2 regions of the Nostoc sp. C117 genome follow, and region 1 is predicted to be linked to the other one. Evidence: predicted binding sites of a transcription regulator. Region 1 holds the regulator's gene; the other holds the start of a gene.

The links. The regulator NtcA, encoded in region 1, controls nitrogen genes in cyanobacteria. The targets are predictions, from matches to a motif close to TNTGTANNNNNNNNTACANA.
Region 2: the regulator NtcA is predicted to act here: its motif matches at 7,335-7,354, upstream of ACFG4S_RS10775 (DUF3155 domain-containing protein).

What each region holds. Positions count from the first base shown of each region.
Region 1 covers NZ_CP170991.1:5,499,065-5,511,565, forward strand. Annotated here, with positions in the region: gene fabI (enoyl-ACP reductase FabI) at 1-728, opposite strand, end outside; gene ntcA (global nitrogen regulator NtcA) at 1,109-1,780, shown strand; gene ACFG4S_RS23640 (DUF3084 domain-containing protein) at 1,949-3,439, shown strand; gene ACFG4S_RS23645 (resolvase) at 3,665-4,111, shown strand; gene ACFG4S_RS23650 (DUF3146 family protein) at 4,225-4,488, opposite strand; gene ACFG4S_RS23655 (aldo/keto reductase) at 4,708-5,574, shown strand; gene ACFG4S_RS23660 (EndoU domain-containing protein) at 5,639-6,475, shown strand; gene purT (formate-dependent phosphoribosylglycinamide formyltransferase) at 6,589-7,752, opposite strand; gene ACFG4S_RS23670 (pentapeptide repeat-containing protein) at 7,921-8,412, opposite strand; gene ACFG4S_RS23675 (ABC transporter permease subunit) at 8,655-10,409, opposite strand; gene ACFG4S_RS23680 (ABC transporter ATP-binding protein) at 10,454-11,404, opposite strand; gene ACFG4S_RS23685 (alr0857 family protein) at 11,663-12,052, opposite strand; partial or broken gene ACFG4S_RS23690 (HNH endonuclease) at 12,234-12,404, opposite strand; gene ACFG4S_RS23695 (hypothetical protein) at 12,485-12,501, opposite strand, start outside.
Region 2 covers NZ_CP170991.1:2,357,730-2,370,230, reverse strand. Annotated here, with positions in the region: gene nth (endonuclease III) at 1-638, opposite strand, end outside; gene rseP (RIP metalloprotease RseP) at 655-1,755, opposite strand; gene serS (serine--tRNA ligase) at 2,155-3,435, opposite strand; gene ACFG4S_RS10795 (hypothetical protein) at 3,628-3,966, opposite strand; gene ACFG4S_RS10790 (DUF3611 family protein) at 4,169-4,747, opposite strand; gene ACFG4S_RS10785 (PadR family transcriptional regulator) at 5,491-5,838, shown strand; gene ACFG4S_RS10780 (cofactor assembly of complex C subunit B) at 5,891-6,421, shown strand; gene ACFG4S_RS10775 (DUF3155 domain-containing protein) at 6,989-7,306, opposite strand; gene ACFG4S_RS10770 (sensor histidine kinase) at 7,593-8,948, shown strand; gene ACFG4S_RS10765 (S-layer homology domain-containing protein) at 9,487-10,725, opposite strand; gene ACFG4S_RS10760 (conjugal transfer protein TrbI) at 11,088-11,804, opposite strand.

The sequences.
Region 1 (12,501 bases):
GTAATGCCGCTGGACAAATCACTACACAAAAAAGCCGCAGCATTGCCTACTTCTAACTGAGTGACTGTGCGTTTTAGGGGAGCTACTTGCTCTACATGATGAATCATATCCAATATTCCGCCCACTGCTGAAGATGCCAAGGTGCGGATTGGGCCTGCGGAAATGGCATTGACGCGGATATTTTGCGACCCTAGTTCAGCAGCTAGGTAACGCACACTCATTTCTAAGCCGGCTTTGGCAACTCCCATAACGTTATAGTTAGGGATTGCTTTGACACCGCCTAAATATGTGAGAGTGACAATACTACCGCCCTCTGTCATCAAGGGTTTAGCTGCACCACTTAACTGCACTAGAGAATAGGTACTGATTTCTAAAGCGGTGTTGAAGCCAGAACGAGAGGTTTGGCTAAAATCTCCGGTCAAATCGTCTTTGTTGGCAAAGGCAAGACAATGGATGAGGATGTCTAGTTTTCCCCACTTTTCGCGTACTGTCTCAAAGGTAGATTGAATTTGTTCGTCGTTTTGGACATTACAGGGAAGAAATAAGCTGGGATTAAGGGGTTCTACTAATTCCGCAACTTTTGTCTCCATTTTGCCGCGTTCATCTGGGAGGTAAGTAATTCCCAGATTAGCTCCTGCTTTATGTAATTGCTGGGCGATGCCCCAGGCGATGGAGCGGTTATTGGCAATACCTGTAACAAGAGCATTTTTTCCAGTCAGATTAAGCATAAAAATTGTAAATGCGATCGATGATTAGGAGCATACTAGAATCTGAGTCACGTTTTGTCTTTGTTTTATACACGATTTGCAAAAATGAATATTGCCAGGGGTGTTTGCTGTCACAAAATTCTTGATTCTTTCTAAAGATATTCTCAAATTATCTTTATTTGTTCTTCAAAAAACCTTTTTAATACACCTAGTTAGAACTAATTATCAACGATTTATAGCTGAATAGATCAACAATTATGTATCATTATAAACAAAGAGTTAGGAAGCAATTAGTTGGAGTATAGGAAAGAACAGAAAGGTTGACGGTGCTTTATTGTTTTTTCGGGTGTATTCTTAGGTAATCAGTTTTTGTTTTTCCGGCATTGGGTAGGGGAAGGGAGATGATCGTGGTACAAGATAAAGCCCTAGCAAATGTTTTTCGTCAGATGGCGACCGGGGCGTTTCCGCCAGTTGTGGAAACGTTTGAACGCAATAAAACGATCTTTTTTCCTGGCGATCCTGCCGAACGAGTTTATTTTCTTTTAAAAGGTGCTGTTAAACTTTCCAGGGTGTACGAGGCAGGAGAGGAAATAACGGTAGCGTTGCTGCGAGAAAATAGTGTTTTTGGTGTATTGTCATTGCTGACGGGAAATAAATCCGATAGGTTTTACCATGCGGTTGCATTTACACCTGTGGAATTACTGTCAGCGCCAATTGAACAAGTCGAGCAAGCACTCAAGGAAAATCCAGAATTATCAATGTTAATGTTGCGGGGTCTGTCTTCGCGAATTTTACAGACGGAGATGATGATTGAAACTCTTGCTCACCGAGATATGGGTTCCAGGTTGGTAAGTTTTTTATTAATTCTTTGTCGTGATTTTGGAGTTCCTTGTGCAGATGGGATCACAATTGATTTGAAATTATCTCATCAAGCGATCGCTGAGGCAATTGGTTCGACTCGTGTTACAGTTACTAGGCTACTAGGGGATTTGCGTGAAAAAAAGATGATTTCTATCCACAAGAAGAAGATTACTGTGCATAAACCCGTTACTTTAAGTAGGCAGTTCACATAAAAACAATTGGAGGAAGGGGAGTCGGCGCGTGTTGTGTTTTTAAAGATCGCACAAATAGCTAAAGGAAAATTGAAAATTGACTAATTTCAGCTATTGCCAATCTCCACTTCCGCACAGACAATGGTCAAAAGTAGTAGGCTGTATCTGGAAGGATTTCCGTAGCTAAAGATGACCACCGGATACATCCTCATCGCAGCAATTTTAATTCTGGGAGGCGTAATTGCAACCGTGGGCGATCGCATCGGCACACGAGTTGGCAAAGCCCGCCTCTCACTTTTTAACCTCCGTCCGAAAAATACCGCTGTAGTAGTAACTATTTTTACAGGCGGCTTAATTTCAGCATCAACCTTAGGTATTTTATTCACTGCTGACGATAAATTGCGGCAGGGAGTCTTTGAGTTAGAAGATATTCAAACAGACCTCAGACAAAAGCGGGAACAACTAAAAACCGCAGAAACTCAAAAAAGTCAGGTAGAAAGTGAGTTATATCAAGCAAGAATTGCCCAAGCAAAGGCACAGCAAGACTTGCAAACAATTAATCAATCCTTGCAGGCGGCAAATACCAAGCAAAGGCAAACCCAAGCCCAGCTAAATCGCACCATTAGCCAACAAGCCCAAACTCAAACTGAACTCCAACGCACTCAAGGGCAACTAGATCGAGTTGTCAGTCAGTATCAGAAGGCCATAGCTGAACTACAAAGCGTTTATAACCAGAGAAAGGAACTACAGGCGGCAGTTGAATTATTGAAAACAGAACGTCAACGACTCTATGCTGACGCCAAAAAAGCAATTGATGAAGCCAAAACAGCAATAGAAAAACGCGATCGCGAACTTGCTAACCGCCAAGAAGCTATAGAACTGCGCGATCAAAAAATTGGGCAACTAGATCAACTAATTCAAAAGCGTAATTTAGAAATTACAGCTAGAGAACAAGTGATTGCCAAACGGGAATCTCGCCTGAAAGAATTAGAAGCACAACAGGAACAACTAGAACAAGAAGTAGCAAGATTAGAAAAATATTATCAGTCCTACCGCGACCTGCGTCTGGGTAAACTAGCTTTAGTTCGCGGTCAAGTTTTGGCTGCTGGTGTAGTTCGTGTCACCCAAGTCGCTGCTGCCCGTCAGGCAGTGATCCAAATTTTACAAGAAGCCAATCGCAACGCCAACCTGGAATTGAGTGAACCTGGCGCAAATTCTGCAAATGTAGAGCTTGTGCGCGTGACTGAAGAGAGGGTTGAGCAATTGAGCAAGCAAATTGAGGATGGTCGAGAATACGTGGTGCGAATTTTCTCAGCTGGTAATTATGTCAGAGGAGAAAAGCAAATAGAATTTTTCACCGACATAGCGCGAAATCAATTGGTCTTTTCTGGGGGGGCGCAGCTAGCTACAACGAATGCTGACCCCAGAACCATGACATCCTATCAGTTACAGCAGCGATTGGAAATACTGATTTCTGCTTCCCAATTTCGGGCGCGTAATGCTGGAATTGTCGAAAATGTGCAAGTAGATGGAACTTTCTTGCGTTTTGTCACCCAACTCAGGCAATATAATCAGGCATTGGAAATTAGAGCGATCGCCGCAGAGGACACTTATACAGCTGGTCCCTTAAGAGTGAAACTAGTAGCAATAGTCAACGGACAAATTATTTTTAGCACTTAAATTAAAGAAGTCAGGAGCCAGAATTTAGGAGTTAGAAGTCAGAATACAATTGAGATGAGTGCGGAAAGTCACGACTCGGCGGCTTACGCCCTATACGCCGAGAGGGCAGTTTGCCTTAGGCATTACAACTTGCCAAGACAGACTCGCCACTAATTGATTCTGATTACTGTTAGCGCAGCGGGGCGTAGCCCATTTTGAATTCTGAATTCTTCTTTTTAATTACTTATGACTTTTCGTGAATTTTCACCCACGCAACCAGTAATCTTGGGCTTTGATCCAGGTCGAGATAAGTGTGGTCTAGCGGTGATGGGACTCGATCGGCAATTGTACTATCATCAAGTCGTGCTGGCAAAAGAGGCGATCGCCACCATTGAGACACTGCGTCAAAAATTTCCTATCTCCTTAATGGTGATGGGCGACCAAACTACAGCCAATCAGTGGAAACAGCAACTGTATCAGAAATTATTAGAACCGCTTAATATCATTTTAGTAGATGAGCGTTACACAACCTTAGAAGCACGCGATCGCTATTGGCAAATGTACCCACCGAAAGGGCTAATAAAACTATTGCCACAGGGTATGCGACAGCCACCAAGACCGATAGATGACATTGTTGCTATCCTCCTCATCGAAAGATATTTAAATCGCCTCACTGAATCAACAGTCAATTAGTTTTAGATTTTGGGTTGCACAAAAAATATGCTGACGGCACAAGTTAGATTTTGGATTGAAGAAAAAATCTCAAATCCAAAATCTTAAATCCAAAATTGAATGGCTTCTAACTTTTAAAGTTCCGCCCGAATAGTAAAAGCATAGTCTCCTCCAGGCTCCAACTGATAATCTTGTTTCTCCAAAAATCGACCGAGAGGTTCTTTGATTAAGGCGCGACCTTGGGAAGGCTTGACGGCAAGTTCTCCCCGCCGAAAATGCCACTGGAAATGCCACTCAAACTCACCGGCACTGACTTCACCCTCAAGGAAGCCGTGTTGCCAGGATTGGCGGGTAATTTTGACATGGGCAATGGTTTCTGGTAGACGTTTCGCACTCACAATGCTTTATGTCAAGTGTGGAATAACAGCCAATTATTTAGGCTACTTATTTTATTTACCAAACATAGCTTAAATAGACAAACTGACAAAATAGGTATTTGTCGTTGACTGGGTTGTGTTAATCAGCCGAAATATTTGAGGATAGGGAAGTTGGGGCGATCGCTAAAAAATCTTTCACTAGCTGGTTCATAATTGAGTCAGAAAGCTGTGACTAAAAGCATGGAAACCAAACAACTAGGAAAAACTGGTATCTTTGTGAGTGCCATCGGTTTAGGTGGTATGCCGATGTCAATCTATAATCGCCCTCCCGAATCGGAATCTATCCAAGTTATTCATCGAGCTTTAGATCTGGGTATTACATTGATTGACACTGCTGACTCTTACTGCAAAGATGAATCAGATAAGCATCACAATGAGCGGCTAATTCACAATGCACTTGGTAGTTACAAAGGCGATATCAGCCAAGTGATTGTCGCAACCAAGGGTGGTTTAATGCGTCCTGATGGTAACTGGACAGCCAATGGTAACCCAGAACATTTGCGGCAAACAATTAGAGTCAGCTTTGAGGCTTTGGGTGGCACTAAACCCATCGATGTTTGGCAACTCCACTCCCCAGATCAAAATTACACCATTGAAGAATCACTTGCACCAGTTAAAGAAGCAGTAGAAGCAGGTTTAATTCGGTTTGCGGGAGTTTCTAACTTTTCCGTGGAACAAATTAAGCGGGCGCAGGATGTGGTGGATATTGTCTCAGTGCAGAATCAATACAGTCCTTGGCAACGACAGCCAGAAATTGACGGGGTATTAGAGTATTGCGAACAACAAGGATTGACTTTTTTGCCTTGGAGTCCCTTTGGTGGTAGGCGTCGTCATCAAAATTTACAAGATATCCCCGCGATCGCTCAGTTGTCTAAAGAAAAAGGCGTATCAGTGTACAATATCGTTTTGGCGTGGTTGCGTTCCAAATCGTCTGTTATTTTGCCAATTCCTGGTGCTAGCAAAATTTCCAGCATTGAAGACTCAGTACAAGCTATCAATGTGAAACTATCCGATCAAGAAGTGCAAAAAATTGATCGCGCAACTTAATCATTGCTCAACCTCAGTAATAACAATTTCTCCAAGACTATTATCTAGTAATTAATGTATTTTTATGCAGCCTTATTCTGCAAATTACAAATTTAAGCACATAGTAAAATTATTTGCAGTTTTCCTATTGCTTTTCCCCTTTTACTGGCAAAATATGGTAGAGGCACAGCCAGAACAAGAGACTAAACTTCTGCCATTCTTCGATAATGTAGATAACCCAGTTCCTGTTCACTTCCCTCCCGGAAAACAGGTAGATATTACACCACCCCCACCGCTACTAAACTCTTTTGATCGAGCTGTATTAAAAATTTGTGGACCTATTGGCGCGAGAGTTAGCTCTAATAATTTTAAAAAATTGTTATATTCTTACCCAGATGTGTTGCAGAAAGTTCAGCAAGCTAGCGGCGGGGAACTGCATTCGGGACGGAGAAATAAAGCACAATTTATCGAAGATTTAACCAATATTTGGTTTAAACATCGGGGGTTTGAACATATATTTTGTGGGGAAATATATAACGCCAATGATATTGGTGGCTTACATTTTTACGGCAGATATTTAGAGTTGCAAAATGAAGGTATAGGGGGACGCCTACCGAATAATCAAGGACGAGAAGAAGTAATTCCTGGGATCGTTTATACAATGGGTATAGTAATTAAAGAGAGAAATCGTACTGTAACAGATGTTATCAAAGGGTATGGTTATCTCAGCAATGCCGAAGAAATACTTTCAGATGCCACGAAAATATTTAAGCTTCAAGGAAACAATGAGGGCTCGTGTATTTATAATGTACGCGATCGAGAAACGAACAAATCCTTTCCTACAGTTTTTGTGAGGAAAGAAAAAGGAATCATTACCTATTATCCTGACGCTACTCCTCAAGGTGCAAAATGTAAAAATTGAACAATTTTGACGGTCAGACGTGTTTGTAGTAAGGACTTTAGTCCTTGATTTTTCAACACTAAAGTCTTTACTATGAACCTCTCAAAAATAGCTTAGCAAAGTACTACCAAAAATTAGAGCAATTGAATCTTATTTGCTGCTCTAGTGGCTTTTTCTCTAGCTTCTTCGACATTCAGAGCTTTCGCTAAAGCTACTCCCATACGCCGATAAGGATGGGCATTAGGTTTGCCAAATAATCTGATATCTACATCTTTCTCTGATAAAGCATCTGCTACACCACTAAAAGCAATAGAATCAGATTTTTCAGAAGCTAAAATTACCGCACTAGCTGATGCTCCTAACTGTTCTATATGAGGAATTGGCAAGTTTAAAATAGCTCGTAGATGTAGTTCAAACTCGTTAAGATTTTGTGAGATTAATGTCACCATACCCGTATCATGGGGTCTGGGAGAAAGTTCAGAAAAAATCACTTCATCTTTAGTAATAAAAAATTCAACACCAAAAATTCCGGCTCCTCCTAAAGCATCGGTAACTTTTATCGCTATTTCTTGAGCTTTTAATATTTTATCTTCCGAAATTTCTGTGGGTTGCCACGATTCTTGATAATCGCCTCTTTCTTGACGATGACCAATGGGAATACAAAAAATAGTGGGGTCATTCCACTGTTTAATTGTCAGTAAAGTTATCTCAATTTCAAAGTTAATAAATTCTTCGACAATGACTTTTTGACTGTCACCTCTAGAATTAGCGATCGCATAATTCCAAGCTTTCTCAACTTCACTCTTATCCTGCACTACAGACTGACCTTTACCAGATGATGACATCACGGGTTTGACAACGTTAGGAAACCTAATTTCTTCAGAAAGTTTAATCAATTCTTCTAAAGTTATTGCATAACCATATCTAGCAGTTCTAATGCCTAATTGTTGATGTACTAGTTCCCGAATTCTATCGCGGTTCATCGTATAGTTAGTGGCAGCCGCAGTTGGTATAACTGTAATTCCTCGCTGCTCGAATTCAAGCAGTTTTTCTGTTCTAATAGCTTCAATTTCAGGTATAATAAAATCAGGCTGATGTTTCGTAACGATAGCTTCTAAATCATCGCCATTCAGCATTGAAATCACTTCATATGCATCAGCAACTTGCATCGCTGGAGCATTGGGGTAACGGTCAACAGCAATTACATAATTACCAAGACGTTGAGCAGCGATCGCAAATTCTTTGCCTAGTTCCCCAGAACCAAGCAGCATCAATTTTTGGGGCAGCTTAATACTCATTAACTTATCAGGTGAAAAAAGAAAGGGTAGAAGGGTGTAGGGAATAAATAGAGACGCGATTAATCGCATCTGTGATTTTAGACCACCAAATCTACAAATTTTCTATTTTTTGCCTACACCCCGAATGTTTGTCAATCTCAATTTAATCATCTTATAACTTTTTGTATTTTAATTATCACTAGAGTTAAATTTACCTCCGCGCAGTTGTAAATCTTGGCATTGCAGATCTGTTAAACCAATACCTGTACCAAATTGACACTCATCTACTAAAGTATCTAACCAAATCGTTTCATTCAAAGTTGCACCTCGTAAATCTGCATTTCTCAAGTCAGCTTTCGTGAAATTTACAAATAATAAATCGGCATTTACTAAACTACTACCTTGCAGATTTACTGCTGATAAGTTTCCCCGTATAAAGTTTTCCCCATCTAAACTTAAACCAGACAAATCTGCTCCTTGAAGATTAGGAAATTTTAGCTGAGTTTGATACTTTAAAAACCGCATCATAGAAATAATATTTGCTTCATTAAGTCGTATTTTAGTTAAAAACTCATAACGAGCGATACCCAATTGCTTAAGAATTTGCAGACGTTGTGAGGGAGTTTGTTCTAAAAACTGGATGGCTTTATAGCGTAAGTCTTGAGTCACGATATTTAATATGATTATGAGATTATTGTGCAGATTTGACTTTTAAACGTTGATGTGTACAAATCAAGATAATAAGCTGAAAAATATCTAATTTATATGACTGAATTAAAAATAAATTTTGTGGGTTATACATCTTACCCGCGCTGATTATGCAATTTAAATATGAACACCTTATATTGTTGCTAAATGATTCGTGAAAAACAAAATCCCCAACTTTTTATAAGTTGGGGATATAACCTATCTCAACTACTAAATTAACGTCCTGCTAACAACGCTTTTGTTGCAGATTCACCGGCTAATCTCACCTGTTTGGTTAACTGGAAGTTTAATAATGCTAGAACACTCAACTGTGCTAGGAATGCCATAAAAATTGTCGTCGTTCCAGAATATTGGATCGCTACCCAAGGAAAAGTTGAAAACAGCCAGATAGTGGGATGTTTCACCAAGGACATACCAATAAGTTCTAAAATTATCGGTGGGAGAAACATTACTGCACTAATAGTCCCAAGTGCCCAAAAAGAACGTTTGGGAGTTTTTAACAAAAGCATTAATTGAGCAATAGTAGCATAAATCAAGATGATGCTGATAGACAAAGCTAGGGCTAAAAGTAATTTAAACTTGTCAAAATTGTCACCTGCCCAATTTGGGGTACGATCTGTATTGAAAACAGATGTAAATGTAATCCAGACTAGCCAAGGAATACTAACAATTGTCAGATTAATGGCGATCGCCACCAGTGCAGGACTTTTTTCGCTCCAAATTAAATCTTGCCAAACACTCTTGTGGCTAGAAACTTCTTGATGTCGATATCTTGCCCAATCTTGTACATCTTGACGATGAGGAGAAAGAATCGCAATCAAACTGAAAAGTAAGACCAAGTTGTATAATCCTAGAAAAACAAAATTTCGCTCAATGTGTTCATCCAAATTGTAATGTTGTAAGGTAAATCCCCACATCATTACCTGGGAAAAACATACTACTACATAACTTTGTCCCTTACTGATTATTGAAGCTTGAGGATTACGGAAGCAACGTTTTAGTGCTTGCAAAATCCCATAAGTACACAATCCAAAATTAAATAGATGGAAGCCAATGATAGTAACAGTATTTGTCCCTAATGATACATAGAAAAACTGCAACTCTTTCAGGGGAGAACCTCTGTATACATGAAATAAGTTAGGAAACAGATAATTTGTTACATCCCAAGGATTAAAAAGTCTCAACCAAGTACCTGCATTATTCAAACTGTTGCCATAAGACAATGCTGTTACCATTGTGAGGAACAAGAAAAATAGAACTGCACCACTACCTAACCAAGGCTGAAAACCACTAAACCAACGACTAACTAAGCCAAATAGTAATGCAGCACTGTAAAAGAAAATACAGTTAGCAACAAGAATAGCGTAGTAACTGAAAATGTTACCAAAAGCGATGTTGGCAGAATGTCCAGCCCAGAAATGTAAAGGAAGTGCTACTAAGACTACGAGATAAATTAAACTCGGAACTCCTAATAACTTGCCAGTCAATACGCTTGTTTCTGATTGGGGACTCAGACGAATGAAATTGAGCGTACCGCGACGTTCTTCTTTCGCTAAATCATTAATTAGTAAATAAGTTCCGGCAACTAATAGTGTAAATACAAAAATTACACTAAAAGAAAAGAATATATATTCCCAATGATCTCGCCACCACAACTGCCAATCAATTTCGTTTTGGAGGCAGAAATTATTAGAGAGAAAATCATTTATTTCAGCAATTTTAAATTGATCTGATTGCCGATAAGCCTCTGTTTGTCGCTGCTCATATACTTGACGTAAACGACAATATGTCCCAATTAGGGAATATCTATTATCAGGAAAATCGCGGAATTGACATAAAACAACTACTAGTTGCAGTAGTAGGGAAAATACAACAGCGATCGCCACATTCAAAAATTTCAGGCGTCCTTTGAGTTCCCGCAATAGTTGCGGATTCCAATCGCCGATTTTGTCTATCCAATTGAGCATCATAGGAAAAAAATCTCCAAAAACGGGGAGTGATATTTATTGACGAATTAAGATGCTTGTTTGTGACCTAATTTTAAGAAAATAGTTTCTAAGTCTTCTTGTGTGCAGTGGAAATCAGTCAGAGGAATGCCAATACTAATTAGCGATCGCAACAACTGGGCACAATCTTCCTGTGTCCCCGAAAAATTCACCCGCACGCTGTTTGTTCCTGGTATTACCTCCCATTCTTCTACTAAAGGATGATGTTTCACTTCCTTCAAAAGTGTCTCTAAGTTTCCCAAAGTGGATAACACAATTTGTTGGCGTGAAAGACGTTGGTAAAGTTGCTGTAGCGATGTACTTTCTACCAAAAAGCCAAGTTCCATAATTCCCACAGAAGTACACAGTTCCGCTAAATCACTGAGAACGTGGGAGGAAATTAATATTGTCATCCCGGCTTCTCGTAAGGCTTTGATGATTTCTCGGAAATGCATTCTCGCAATGGGGTCAAGTCCAGAAACCGGCTCATCTAGTAGTAGTAAAATTGGTTCGTGAATAATGGTTCGCGCTAAACTCAAGCGCTGTTTCATCCCCCGCGACAAAGTAGAAATCTGACTATGACGTTTGTTACCAAGTTGGATTAATTCTAAAACTTCATGTAGACGTTGGGTGCGGCGGGGTTCTCGCAACCGATACAAACGCGCAAAATAATCTAAGTAGTCCCACACTGTTAAATCTTCATACAGTGGATAGTCATCAGGTAGGTAACCAAGACGACGCTTGAGTTTGGGGTTACTCTTGTCACGTAGTAGGCGATCGCCATTAATATAAATCTCACCCGTCGTTGGTTCCTCAGCGGTTGCCAACATTCGGATCAGAGTAGTTTTACCCGCGCCATTGGGCCCAATCAATCCATATACCTCACCCGCTTGGATTTCTAAATCAACATCATTAACAGCAACATGTCGATCGAATTGCTTAGTTAGTCCACGGGTGCAAATTGCTAATTCTTTTACCATCGCTGCTGGGGTGCGGCTTGTGATTAACAGTTAAGCTAACCTGTTTCTACAGTATTTGTCAGGCTTGTTACGGAAATTGAAACTAGTTTTGAAAAAATTTGCAACATAAAAAAGTAGGTAAGGTATATGCCTTAACTACTTTTTCATTCTTATTCTGCTATGGGACAAATATTTGCAAATGAAACCTAGACTTTTTACTCAGTAACCTTTTAGAAAGGGAACAAAAAAGAGTGAGCAACATATCTCACCCTTTTTTGTTTATTCGCTCATAACGGAAGCACAGGCTTGAGCTTCCTGCCAAAGTTTGTGCAAAAAGAACTCAGCGCGATCGCTCATTGTGGTAATAAACACACCCTCAGCATCTTCAGAACCATCAGATAACCAAGAACCCCGCAAGGTGACTTCCACATATTCGCTATCGCAGACACACAGAGCAATTATTTCTCTGTCATCTCTTCTTACCTCAGCTTTCAGCACTTCTACTCCCGATAAATCAACAGGAAGCAAAAAGGAAGCTGTACTAGGTTCAACACTAAGAGTTTGACCAACTCGTAGTGCCAAAATCACTCGCTGCGCTACCCATTCTTCTAGCGACAGAGTGAGGCATTCTAAATAAAAGCTGTTTTCGGTGTAAGTTAATTTCAGCATTCCTCATGCTCTCCTGTTATTCCAGGTTTGCTGGCATATTTATCCAAAACTGTTTATCGCCAGGCTGGTGCTTTTGGCTTGATACGCAGTTGCATACCAGCCTCACGAGGGATGTGTAGACGCACAGCAGCGAATTAGTAGACATCATCTTTTAATGAGAGCTACTTTTTTGACAAAACTTAATACTCGGTGAGTAAATTCGCCATCGGCATTCCGTGGTAAAACTCAGAGATTCGGTCTTGTTTGTTACTAATAGCACAATCACCCGCTTGATATTAACCCAACATAGTGGTAAATAACTTTGATAAACCACCACTACGGATTTCTCTAACACTTGTATTGCACTCGTCACAGCTTCACTCCTTATAAAAAACCCCCGCTTCTTCTTTTCCTGAAGCGGGGGTTAGAGATTGACCGGAAAACTTTCTGGTCTTATATCGGTACAGTAT
Region 2 (12,501 bases), 3.1 Mb from region 1:
CATAAATCGGCCAGTTCACAAGCAATGCAGACGGGAGAGCGGGCTTTACAGATAGCCCGACCATGATAAATCAGCCGAATTGACCAATTTTCCCAATCTGCTTGCGGCAATAAACCCATTAAATCTTGTTCAATGCGAACGGGTTCTTTTGCTTGAGTTAAACCCAAACGTTGACTGAGGCGCTTGACGTGAGTATCTACTGTCACTCCAGCATTAATGCCATAAGCATGAGCGAGGACTACATTTGCAGTTTTGCGCGCCACCCCTGGAAGTTTTAACAACTGTTCCATTTCGTTGGGGACAACAGAGTTAAACTCACTCACAATCATTCGACAAGCGCCTTGAATGTTCTTAGCTTTATTGCGATAAAACCCAGTTGAACGCACCAAGTTTTCTAATTCTACTAAATCGGCGATCGCTAAACTAGCTGCATCCGGAAACCGACCGAATAAATCTGGTGTCACTTTATTCACCCGCTCATCAGTACACTGAGCCGAGAGAATAGTTGCTACCAAAAGTTGTACTGGTGTTGAGTAGTTCAAAGAGCAAGTAGCATCTGGATAAAGACGCTTCAGACGAGCTAAAATTTCTAGCGATCGCTGCTTTAAAGGTGAAACTTTCTCTTTCCTACTCCCCACTCCCTACTCCCTATTTTTACTGAAATAACTTTTGTACCCACTCCAACTGGCTAGTTAATTGGGTAGTTTCTTTGACTATCAGAAAAATTCCTAGTCCTAAAAGTAACACCAAACCAGTTTGCATCACACCTTCTTGAATCCTTGCAGGCACAGGTTTACCGCGCAAACCTTCAATTAGCAGAAAAGCCAGTTGTCCGCCATCTAAAGCTGGTAAAGGCAAAATATTGATGATCGCCAAGTTAATACTGATAATTGCCGCAAAAGATAACAGATTTGCGCTATTGTCAGCAGCTAATTGTGCGCCTATTTTGACAATTTTAACTGGCCCAGAAACTTGTCCAACAGTTTGTTGAAAGTTAGTAATTAACTGCCCAAAACCACTGAGTGTCCCAACAAATAATTGTTGAAATCTGTTAGCAGCAATGCCGAAAATTTCAAAAGGACTATTAGGACGGCGATAAACTGCTGTAGCATTTGGACTAAGTGCCACACCAATTACACCTTTGCCATCAGCACCCAATTTTGGTGTTAATTTCAGGGATTGTTCTTGTTTTTGACGCTGAATTTTTAGGTCAATTTGCTGATTGGGATGAGTTTGAATTTCTTTTGTCAGCAAAGTAGTTGCCTTTTCAGAAGCGGGGAGTTCCTGACCGTTCACAGCCAGAATAACATCTCCTTCTCTAATCCCTGCTTGATAAGCAATAGATTCTTCATTAACAGGCTGTACAGTGACACCACCTTGATAGTTTAATTCCTTGGGAATCCCGACAATACCCAATTGCAAAGCTAGTACTAAGTAGGCAAATATTAAATTTGCGATCACTCCGGCACTGATGACGATCGCCCGGTCTAAAATTGGACGGTTACGCAGCAAATTTGGGTCATTGGGTGGAATATCGCTATCGGGGTCATCATCGGGAAAGCCGACAAAGCCGCCCAAGGGAAAGGCGCGGACAGCGTATTCCGTTTGTGAACCTTGGTACTTCCAAAGAACTGGGCCAAAACCCAAAGAAAAACGGTTAACCAGAATGCCTTGAGAACGTGCTGCAACAAAATGTCCCAACTCGTGTACCAAGATCAAAACAGCCAAGACTGCGATCGCTGCTAAAACTGACATAGAGCAAATTTGTGAAGATATTAAGCTATATACTTATTTCCATTCTAATTGGGCATTGAGTATTGGGTATTAGTCATTAGTCATTGGTCATAGTTCGATTTTTCGTATCTGGTTCTACCGTCTAAAGCTAGTAGTGGCCTGTCAAGGCTTTAATGTTGCAAAAAAATTGTAGGTTGGGTGGAGGCTTTGCGTAACCCAACATTCTGATATGTGTTGGGTTGCGCTCCGCTCCACCCAACCTACATCTAATGCTATATACTTATTTCCATTCTAATTGGGCATTGGGCATAGGCAATACGGTTCGGTTGAGGTTTTTTGATGAAATTTGTAGAGACGGCGATTTCTCGCGTCTCTTGCCTTTGCTATTCAAAGCACAAATGACCAATGACCAATAACAAATTACAAAACTTCACGCCCTAAATAAGTTTGCAACACTTCTGGTATCCTCACAGTCCCATCGGGTTGTTGATAATTCTCCAAAATTGCTGCCATCGTCCTTCCCACCGCCAAACCCGAACCATTGAGAGTATGCACAAACTGGGTACCTTTCTTCCCCGCCTCTTTGAAGCGAATATCAGCCCGTCGCGCCTGGAAATCTATAGTATTGGAACAGCTAGAAATTTCCCGATATTTGCCAGAAGAGGGTAACCAAACCTCTAAATCATAAGTTTTGGTAGAGGCAAATCCCAAATCTCCAGTACTTAAATTTACTACTCGATAAGGCAACCGCAACGCCTGTAAAATTGCTTCTGCATTCCCTACCAATTTCTCGAGTTCATCAAAAGACGTACTGGGTTCGACAAATTTCACCATTTCCACCTTGTTAAATTGATGCAGGCGAATTAAACCCCGCATATCCCGCCCGTAACTACCAGCTTCCCGGCGAAAACAGGGAGTAAAAGCACAGTGATAGATAGGCAAATCTTCAGCGGCGAGAATTTCACCTCGATAGAGATTTGTAACTGGAACCTCCGCCGTCGGAATCAGCCACAAGTTATCATCAGCGCATTTAAAGCTTTCTTCAGCAAATTTGGGTAACTGACCAGTTGCTGTCAAAGACTCAGTATTCACTAACAAGGGCGGACTGACTTCCACATACCCGGCTTGAGTATGGACAGTCAGCATAAATTGAATTAATGCCCTCTCCAATGCCGCACCAGCCCCTATCAATGTCACAAATCGACTCTGGGCAACTTTCACAGCTCGCTCAACATTGAGAATACCTAGCTTTTCCCCTATTTCCCAGTGAGGCAGAATATTCGGATTTTGGGGAATATACTCATCACCCCAACGGCGCACTTCTACGTTATCTTCCTCACTTTTACCAAGGGGTGTAGACTCGCTTGGTAAATTCGGAAGTGCCAAAACAAGTTGGGCAATTTCAGCTTTGAGGTTTTTTTCCTGGGGTTCCAGTTCGCTCAACGTAGCTTTGAGAGAGTTACCTTCATCCCGCAAAGCTTGAATTTCTGGGTCTTGAGGGTTAATACCAGATTTAAGCTTTTGCCCAACAATTTTACCAATTTCGTTGCTACGGGCTTGAAGTTGACTCCGTGTCCCCTCAAGTTCCCGTTGTTGCCGATCTAACTTTAATATCGGTTCTATGTCGTATTTACCACTACGACTGTTCAATCTTTCTTGAATTAATTGGGGATTTTCCCGTATTTGCTTAATATCCAGCACAGATTTTCTTAGTTTCTAACTTAGAATTTTCTTGTAAATACAGTTAACACATAAGCATCCAGCATATATTAATTTTGGTTTGGTGTGACTGGAAAAGCAAAGTTTTTTAGAAAAATCAGTTTTAAGCTCTTAGCAAAATTTTCCCCTAGCATCACAGCCAGGGCTACAAAAGCAGATAATCGGTTTAATTAATCACGAACTAGTATTTTGAGTTACTGCCGTTTCAGTAATCTGAGCGAGACTCTGAGCATTACTATTCATGTTATTTGCTGCTGCAAATGTCCTTTGAGTGATATTTGGTGCTTCCTTCTCGTCTTTAATTTGTCCAGGTGAAGGTAACCAGTATGCAAGTACGCTTGATAAACCACCCCAGTAAAGGGCAATATTATTGTCGTCCCCTCCTGAGCCAAGCTTGAAAATGCACAGCCCCAGCACAATGCTACTAAAGAAAACCTGTACAGCAAATCTCCAAGTTTCTTGATTAAATTTCCGTGCTGGTTGATTTTTTGTAGTGTAAAACTGATTTTTCATGGTGTAAAACTTCCAAAAAAGGTGTTTATCATTCCTATGCCACTTTTGAGGCGGATGTTTTTTTCAAATAATCTATAGTTTTCTTCACACCTTCTACTATTTATTACGGAAACATAGGATATAATTTACCAATTAATTTCCTAAATATAATAAAAACCCGGGGAAATTACTTACTATCCCCGACTTGCGCTTCTTAAGCTTATTAAGCTCGGTTGATGCGATTCAGTAGCCAAAGTGACCCCACAAGCCCTGCAAAGTGAGCTGAGACAGTGTTGGTGTTTGCCTGTACCACAAGCATATCTAAACCGCTAATAATTCGGGTGGGGTCAAAAAGTTGGGTAGTTACCGCTTGGGGAGATATGGATCTTGCTACCAGCGTACCAACGATCGCCTGCGCTCCTAAAAGAGTCACCAGCGTTCCCCCTAAATTCACCCACAGTCCTAAGCGTAATACCTGCACAGTCTCGCTTTTCCGAGGGCGGTTACTAGGGTTGGAAGATTCAAGTTGCTTGCCAATTCTGGTGTAACGGTAAGCTAAATAAATCCCACCACCCAAAACAACTAGTCCACAAACAGCTAAAAATACACCAAAGCCAGTCCCCGCATTATTACTGGGACTACCAGCTTTCTGACTAAAGATGGCGAACAGCAACACAATTATGCCAGAAACAACACCTAGTACTAGCTGAATCCAAAAGCTAATCCAACCTATAAGGCGAAAAGTTTGGGCAATTGCCCGGAGAGTAGATGAAGATGATGGGGCATCGGGAGTTTGTGACATACTGTTTACAAATGTGCTAAGTGCTTTTAAGGGAAACGAAGACATGGGGACAAGGGAGATATCAATGCAATGCCTGTTTGGCCAATGCCCCATGCCCCATACCCCTCAGGAGTGCTATTAGCGGATAGCTAAGGTTTAGCCCGTGCTGAGTAGTGAATGGGAAATTTCAGTTCTTTACTCAGAACTCGGAACTGTTTTCCCCCATGCCCTCTTTGATAAATTTACTATCACATTTACCAGATAGGACAAGAGAATCACAAATCCAGAGAATCAGTAATGATTACTTTTTAGCTGTGTCCATCAGCATAGTAGCCTTAACCCAGACATATTCTTTACCTTAAGCTTTTAGAATCTGCATTGGGAAAATCACTGTAATACAAAGTGTTTATTAATTTTTACAGACAAAATAGCATTTTACCTGTAGAATTTCTTCGATGGTATCTTATTGCTTAAACAGTTCTAACGAGTTCGGCATCACTTACACACCAAAACAGTGACTTCGCCACTGTGTGTTCCCTCCTCACTACACCGTATTGAGCTTGAGTACGGGTATATTCTTTTGTGCCCTCAAACTCGTAAACTCGTCCCACAACTTTAGAGGTGTGGGTAATTATTTGGTGTTTTCGTTTGGAAATCTAGCTTTAGTAGTTTTATATACGCTATTCATCACTGAGTAGCAATATATACTGACTGCGAGGATTGTAGACCTTACCCTAAGGCATTTTTTTAGCCATTCATTAACCATGAAACTTGAGGATATATATCAATTTTTTGAGAATCCTCCGCCAACTTACCTTTGTCAGGAATTAGCAGTTTGTTACATACTGTCTATTTTGTTACAAGGGGAATCCTACGGAACCGAGTTGATCCAGCGATTAGAGACTGAATATCCTACCTATAGGCTTTCGGATACCGTACTTTACAGTGCAATCAAATTTCTGGAAGACGAAAGGGCAATCACTGGATATTGGAAAAAACTCGAAGGACGGGGACGCCCCAGGCGGATGTACCAAGTTTCTCCCGAATGGCAAGTTCAAGCGCCGGATTTAGCTTTTCTTTGGCAAGACTACATTAACAAGCGAACCAAGTAACGAATAATTGATAATGAATAAGTCTCCTCCAGTCAAACAATAACAATTAGTTATGGATACTCCTATTCTGCCATCTACCTTGTTACTAACCTTGTTGTTATCGGTTGGGCTGTTTTTCTTTATTCGTGCTTCGACTAAAGACCGTATAGAAACAGCGCACCTGGTCTCTGAGGAAAATGAAGCTGCTTTTATGTCTCAATTAAAAGAGTATTTTCGATCGCGGTCTTACCGAGTGGCAGCGGTAGACCGAGAATTAAACCAAGTAACTTTTGAAGGTAATGTTCGCCCTAGCTGGTTCTTAGCTATATTTCTCACTCTGCTGGCAGCTATTGGTATTGTTTGCTTATCACTAGTGGTGTACCTACTTTTTCCTAGCCTCAGTACTGTGGTTCTTGGAATGGTACTGCTGTCACCTTTGAGTGGTCTGTTTTATTGGAAAAAATCTGGAAGACTTGAGAAGGTGTCGCTCAAAGTCGAAACAACTCAGAGCGAACAAACCTCCTCAAGTAAAATTACTGTGGTTGCCCATCGAGATGAACTCACTGAGTTACGAAGGACTTTACAGCTAAAGGGTAATGAATAACTATTGGTTCTTATGACCATCTTTTAACTATGATATGCAGATTTCTGACCCGATCTACTCTTGAGGCAATGGAAAGTGTTCTTATAACTCCCCGAACTCAAAGTACAGGGATTCTCCGGTCAAACAGCAACCGCAGACTGAGCCTGTCTTACGTTGCCTCCCGAACTGGTTGATGCCCCAACCAGTTTGATAGTCAGGAGTCAGTCAAGACTGTTGCTTTGTCAATTTTCCCCATAACTTGTGTCGTGGGGAAAAATTTAAATCGAGCGATTTAAATTTGTTGACAGAGCTTGCTTAACAATCCATTGGACAAGAGCGCAACTTCACTAGCGCTTTGGGATGCGCTTGGCTCTATACCTACTCCCTTCCTCCGCATCATTCAAACTAATATCAAGCCATGCAATCCAGCGTGGTTTGAGACTAGTTAACTTTCCAATTACCTAGACTAGGTTGACTGGCAAATCACCTACAAACTAAAAAAAAATTAAATTTTGCATAAACTTAGCAACTTTGCCAGTTAATTATAGTCAGGAGCCGCATTCAATGCGTAAGATGACCATTTATGGTTTAGCGAGTAGCTAAAGCAAGAGCTTCTTGACCTGGCGAAGGTTCTAACACCCTCAAGCTCGGAAACAAGAAATGGTTTTCCTCTACGTATTGAGCACCAAACAGTCCCTTTTCCGCCCAGAAATAACGGTCTGTGGTGTGTTCGTTTCGCTTTACGAGTAACAACGCAGGTGGCAAAATACCTTCAGCTTGAATGAATCTTCTCGCTGCTGTCACAGGTTTTTCTTCACCACTTTCGATGCTATATTGAGGCACATGTTCCAGAATCCGCCGTCCTTCCTGCCGACGACGACTTTTTCTTTTGCGTCTCCTTGCCAACCTATTGTCCTCCTCTTTCAAGCTATAGATTGTAGTGATAGCTACAAAATCCGTCGTCATTATATAAGTTCTAGTTCAAAAAATCAACACTTTTTTAACTTTTGATTCAAAGAAAGTAAGTATCTTTGAAAATAGATAATACAAAACTCGCTAAAATATAATCTCCTGATACAAATCATTACTCAGAAGAATTTTAGTTAAGCTGTATTAAATAAAATAAGGTAAAAACTAACTATCCTTTTTTAATCATGCCTTAAAATCTGTAATCTTGAGCAAGAACGAAAAAATGTTAATGTCTGCCAGTTCGGATTTTCTTGCTCTGTGCCGAGAGCAAATAGCACTCCTCACCCAAGGGCTGGGGGCAACTTTAAGTATTGTATACCTGACACAAGAATTGGTAGAAACTCCCTCAGGTGACGCAAAACTGATTCCTGTGGTGATTTATCCAGAAACAGCATTATTACCGCCACGAGAGGAAACTACTGAGATCACAGCACCCAAGCAACTTCGAGTTAGAAATACCTTGCTATTACCCAACGATCGTCAAAGGTTATTGAAGGCAGGATCGGAATCTTCAACTTCGTCATGGGAGTCTCAAATACCAGATGGATCTCAACCTCATTTAGAAGAGGAATACTTACTTACGGGTAACCAAATTGTTTTACCTCTGGTTTATGAGGGGATGATGATGGGTTTATTGGTTACTGGTAGGGAAAATCAGGCATGGAACGAAAACGAGCAAAGTCAGATTCAACGAATAGCTCAAACACTGGCCATCGCTTGTATTTTAGATCAGCGACGAGCATGGTTGCAGCAACAGTTACACGAACAGCAAATTCTCCAAGAAAAACAGCGAGATTTGCTAGATAACCTGTTGCATCAGTTTCGTAACCCATTAACAGCGTTGCGGACTTTTGGTAAACTGCTATTGAAGCGACTCCGACCAGCAGATGCTAACCGAGATGTGGCAAATAGTATTGTGCGGGAAAGCGATCGCCTCCAAGAATTACTGCAACAATTCGAGCAAGTAATTGACTTGACAGAGACAGATTTAGCACCGCTACATCTGGCAGAAAAGGAAGTATTTGTGGAAGCAACTGTCCAAAAAGATGCTAAACCACCGCTATTATTGCCGGGAACTGGAGATAAAGCAGTTGCATGTTCCATAGCAGATATATTAGAACCATTATTAATATCAGCCAAAGCGATCGCCCAAGAACGAAAGCTAAAAATCATAATTGAAATTAAGCACAATTTACCCCTAGTACGTGCGAACATCAAAGCATTACGAGAAGTATTAAATAATATTATTGATAATGCATTGAAATACACTCCTACTGGTGGCAAAATTTTGATCCAAGCAGGCCAAAAAAAAGCTAATTTTTTAGGAATTGCCATCAGTGACAACGGGCCTGGTATTCCAGCCGAAGATTTAGAGCATCTTGGAGAACGGCATTATCGGGGTGTACAAGGACAAACAGAAATCCCTGGTACAGGTTTGGGTTTAGCGATCGCTAAACAATTAATAGAGCAAATGCAGGGCGAAATCGAGGTTTTCAGCCCTGCAATTCATTCTCAGCTAACTTCACCCAATAGACCGGGAACTACATTTATTATTTGGTTACCAGAAGTTGGGAATTAGTCATTTGTCATTTGTAAATACTAGACCTCTTGCCCTCATCCCTCAACCCCCAATACGGTTCGGTTAAAGGGTAAGAGATAAAGGGACTGATGTTTTGAATACATCCTTTCGCCTTTACCCCTTACCCTTTCCCCAGACCACACTTGATTGTGAAAAATGCTTATCCGAACCGTATTGCCTCAACCCCTTCTCCCAAATATTGGGAGAATTGGAGACAATTTCAAAGTCCCTCTCCCAGCCGTGGGCTACGGTGTACACACAAGTGGGAAATATTAGTCTGTTAAGGAATACTTGGCAAGTAAATTATCTGTCTTGACGGCGATTTCTCACGTCTCTCTAACACGTCAGTCTTTTAGACGCGATTTATCGCGTCTATAGAACATGATGGCTTTCTGGCTTATGCCAAGGGTATTGGGATAAAACTGGTGACTTGTGTGTACACCGTAGCCCACGGCTGGGAGAGGGATTTAGGGTGAGGGCTTTTAATTCATCCAAGAAGTCTACTAATCCCCAATGCCCTATGCCCCATAACCAATGCTTATCTGACTGAAACCAACAAGTTTTGATTGATTGTCATTTGTAGATCGGTATTTGGGTCAATTGCGATTAAGTCTACACTCTTTTTACCAAAGAATAGACCAATCAACGCACCAATACCAGCACCACCCAAGACTTCTTCTGTGGCAATGGCGCGATCGCCTGTGACGGCAGAGACGGCAGCGGCGGCTCCTGCGCCCAATACGGTATCTTTAATAATTGAAGTAGTACTAGTACCCTTGTTGACGCTTTCAGTTTTGGTAATCACTTCAGAAGTAGCGTTAAGTTGATATTCTTGACCTGTGGTCAAAACCAGTTTCTGGGCAACGAATTGAGAACCACCTGTAGCGGGTTTGAGTTGACCGATAACTTGACTACCAGCAGGAATGACTACAGATCCGTCTTGCGTAACCACGTTTTGCGATACTGTGAGTGTCAAAGGCGCTGTTTCGTCCTTTGTGACCAGAATTTTTTGCGCCTTGTCATACTTCACAGGGATAGCAGTCCCTTGGGCAATTGTGACAGATGTAGGCGTTGGGGTAGTAGAGCCAAGAGCCACAACATAGGGCGAGTTAATTGCTGAGGCTTGATTAGAACTGACTAACGCTTGGTAAATAAAAGCTGCTACTTGGGCGCGAGTGGCGGTTGCAGTGGGATTGAGGAACTTCACATTAGGATAGTTCACCACAATTTGCTTTTCTGTTGCTGCGGCGATCGGGCTACGGGCGTAGCTAGCGATGCTAGAGGCATCATTGAAGTATTGCAGAGTGCTTTCGGTATTGACGGGAGCATAGTCGAGACCGTTAGCGAGTGAAACTAACACCTGTTGGCGGGGAATAGCTTGGTTAGGCTCAAAACGATTGCCGGGATATCCTGATAGGAAACCAATGGTATAGGCTTGTTGAATGGCACTGGATGCCCAATAGTTGCTAGGCACATCAGTAAAACTGATTGGCGATCGCTGCTGTGCTTTTTGGAAAGCTTTGTTTACCATAGCAGCAAATTGAGCGCGTGTTACCGGTTCTTCAGGATGGAAGCTACCATCAGGAAACCCAGCAATTACACCTCGCTGTGATAATTGTTGAATAAATTCTGCTGCCCAATAGTTAGATGAAACATCAGAAAAAGTAGTTTGAGCAAAAGATGGTGCCGCTGTCATGAAGGGTGCTATAGTCCCAACTGTAACGCTCAAAGCCATCAGCGTAGCTGTTCTAGATTGCCAACGATTTAAGTTAAACATTATTTTTTACTCCGTCACAATTAGTTTTTTACTGTTAATTAATTAGACATTTACTGAGGTATAAGGTTCCCTTTTATTTGTGCTGTTTGTCAAAACCATTACTTTAGTAAGATAGCCATCATTAAAAGATATCTGTCAATATGAGTAGAGACTAAAAATAGTCTGAGCATCTGATTAACTCTTAGGCCAATTCAATAATTATTCCCATAAATATCGATATCAGCTAAGACGAATAGAGAGATAGAATAGTTGCTGAAAATAGATTTTTTGGGGGTTTAAAAATGAAGGCAATCGCACACTATAGTTAAAGTGGCGATCGCCTATTAGGGGTGATTAAAGTCACGACTTGAATTGAGTGAAGTCTAGTAGCGCGATGATGGTACTAAATTCAAGTTAGAATTCAGTGTAATCTTTAAATCCTGTGCAGGTCTTAGGACAAACATATTTGCTTCTTTTTTCCGCAATAGGACACTCGCACCTGCACCCGCCGCGGCACCGATAACAGGTTTTAAATCATCAATTCTGCGATTACCAGTAAGTAGCGAACCTAAAACACCAGCACCCCCACCAATAGCTGCATCAGTTAGAACCTGACCTGTGCTGGGTCCTTGTGTAACTTTTTGAGTTGTAGTGTATGTCCGAGAAGTTGCATTAATTGACTGGCGCTGACCATTAGGAAATTCTAATTCTTGAGCTACAAACCTTACCCCTTTTCCTTTGTTATCATCTGTATCTCTTGAATAACTATCTAAGTCAACAGCTTCTAGTCGTCCATTTACTTTAGTACCGGCGGGAATTAAGACATTTCTATTTCTGTCGATAATATCGTTCGCTATTCTCAAGGTTAGAGATTTACTTTCACCAGGGGCAATGGTAATTGTCTCTTTGTCATAGGTGACAGGAAGAGCAACCCCAGAAGGAATAGTAACGTTTCCGTATTGCCCAGCTCTGTTTTGCCCAATATTATAAGATTGAGCATTAGCAGGAGCCAAGCTGAATAGGGGGCTAACGACGGTTGTAGTAACGGCCATTGCCATAAGTGCAGCAGTTCCAGATTTCCAGTGATGTAGGCGAGTCATAGGTGGGTTGTCCTTTGTGTATGTGATATGTGTAATGACGATGCTTCACTGAGATTGTTTCTGACCATTTTTAAACGTGACTTTAAGCATATTCCGAAGGTAAAAATGCTGACAATTAAGACGAGTCTGTGCTTAGGTGTAGCTCATCCTAAATATCGTGTCTCAGGATTTTTATCTTGCTAATGTATCTAGCTAAATAGGAGACGATACACTTGCGGGACGCAAAATTACTCTAATTGTTTCTGAACTAAGTATTATTCATTACGTCTGCATATTCACACCATTGAATAGAGATAAGCAGACTTAATACCAACTCTTACTTCTATTCTATAGCAATCTTAAATTATTTGTGAACAACTAGAACCCAGATTTGTTAGAGAACTCGAAGAGATAAGGCTTGGAACTTAGATAAATCAAATAGAATTACTATAGATTTATTTCTTAGTAGTTGGTAAGTACTTTTTTCAGAGAATCGCTCAAGTCAATTTTATTAAATAACCACTGATGATACTGAGTGAACTGCAAAAATTGACTATGAACGCACTTATTACTCTAGATTTACTTGGTAATTTGTTCTATGATGAAGATAGTGGCAATTAGTAAATAATTAGGTAAGTAGGCACAATAAAAACAAGGTATATTGAGTTTTGTAAAAAACCCTGAACGATTCATTTATAAGCTCTTTGCTAAGTTTACA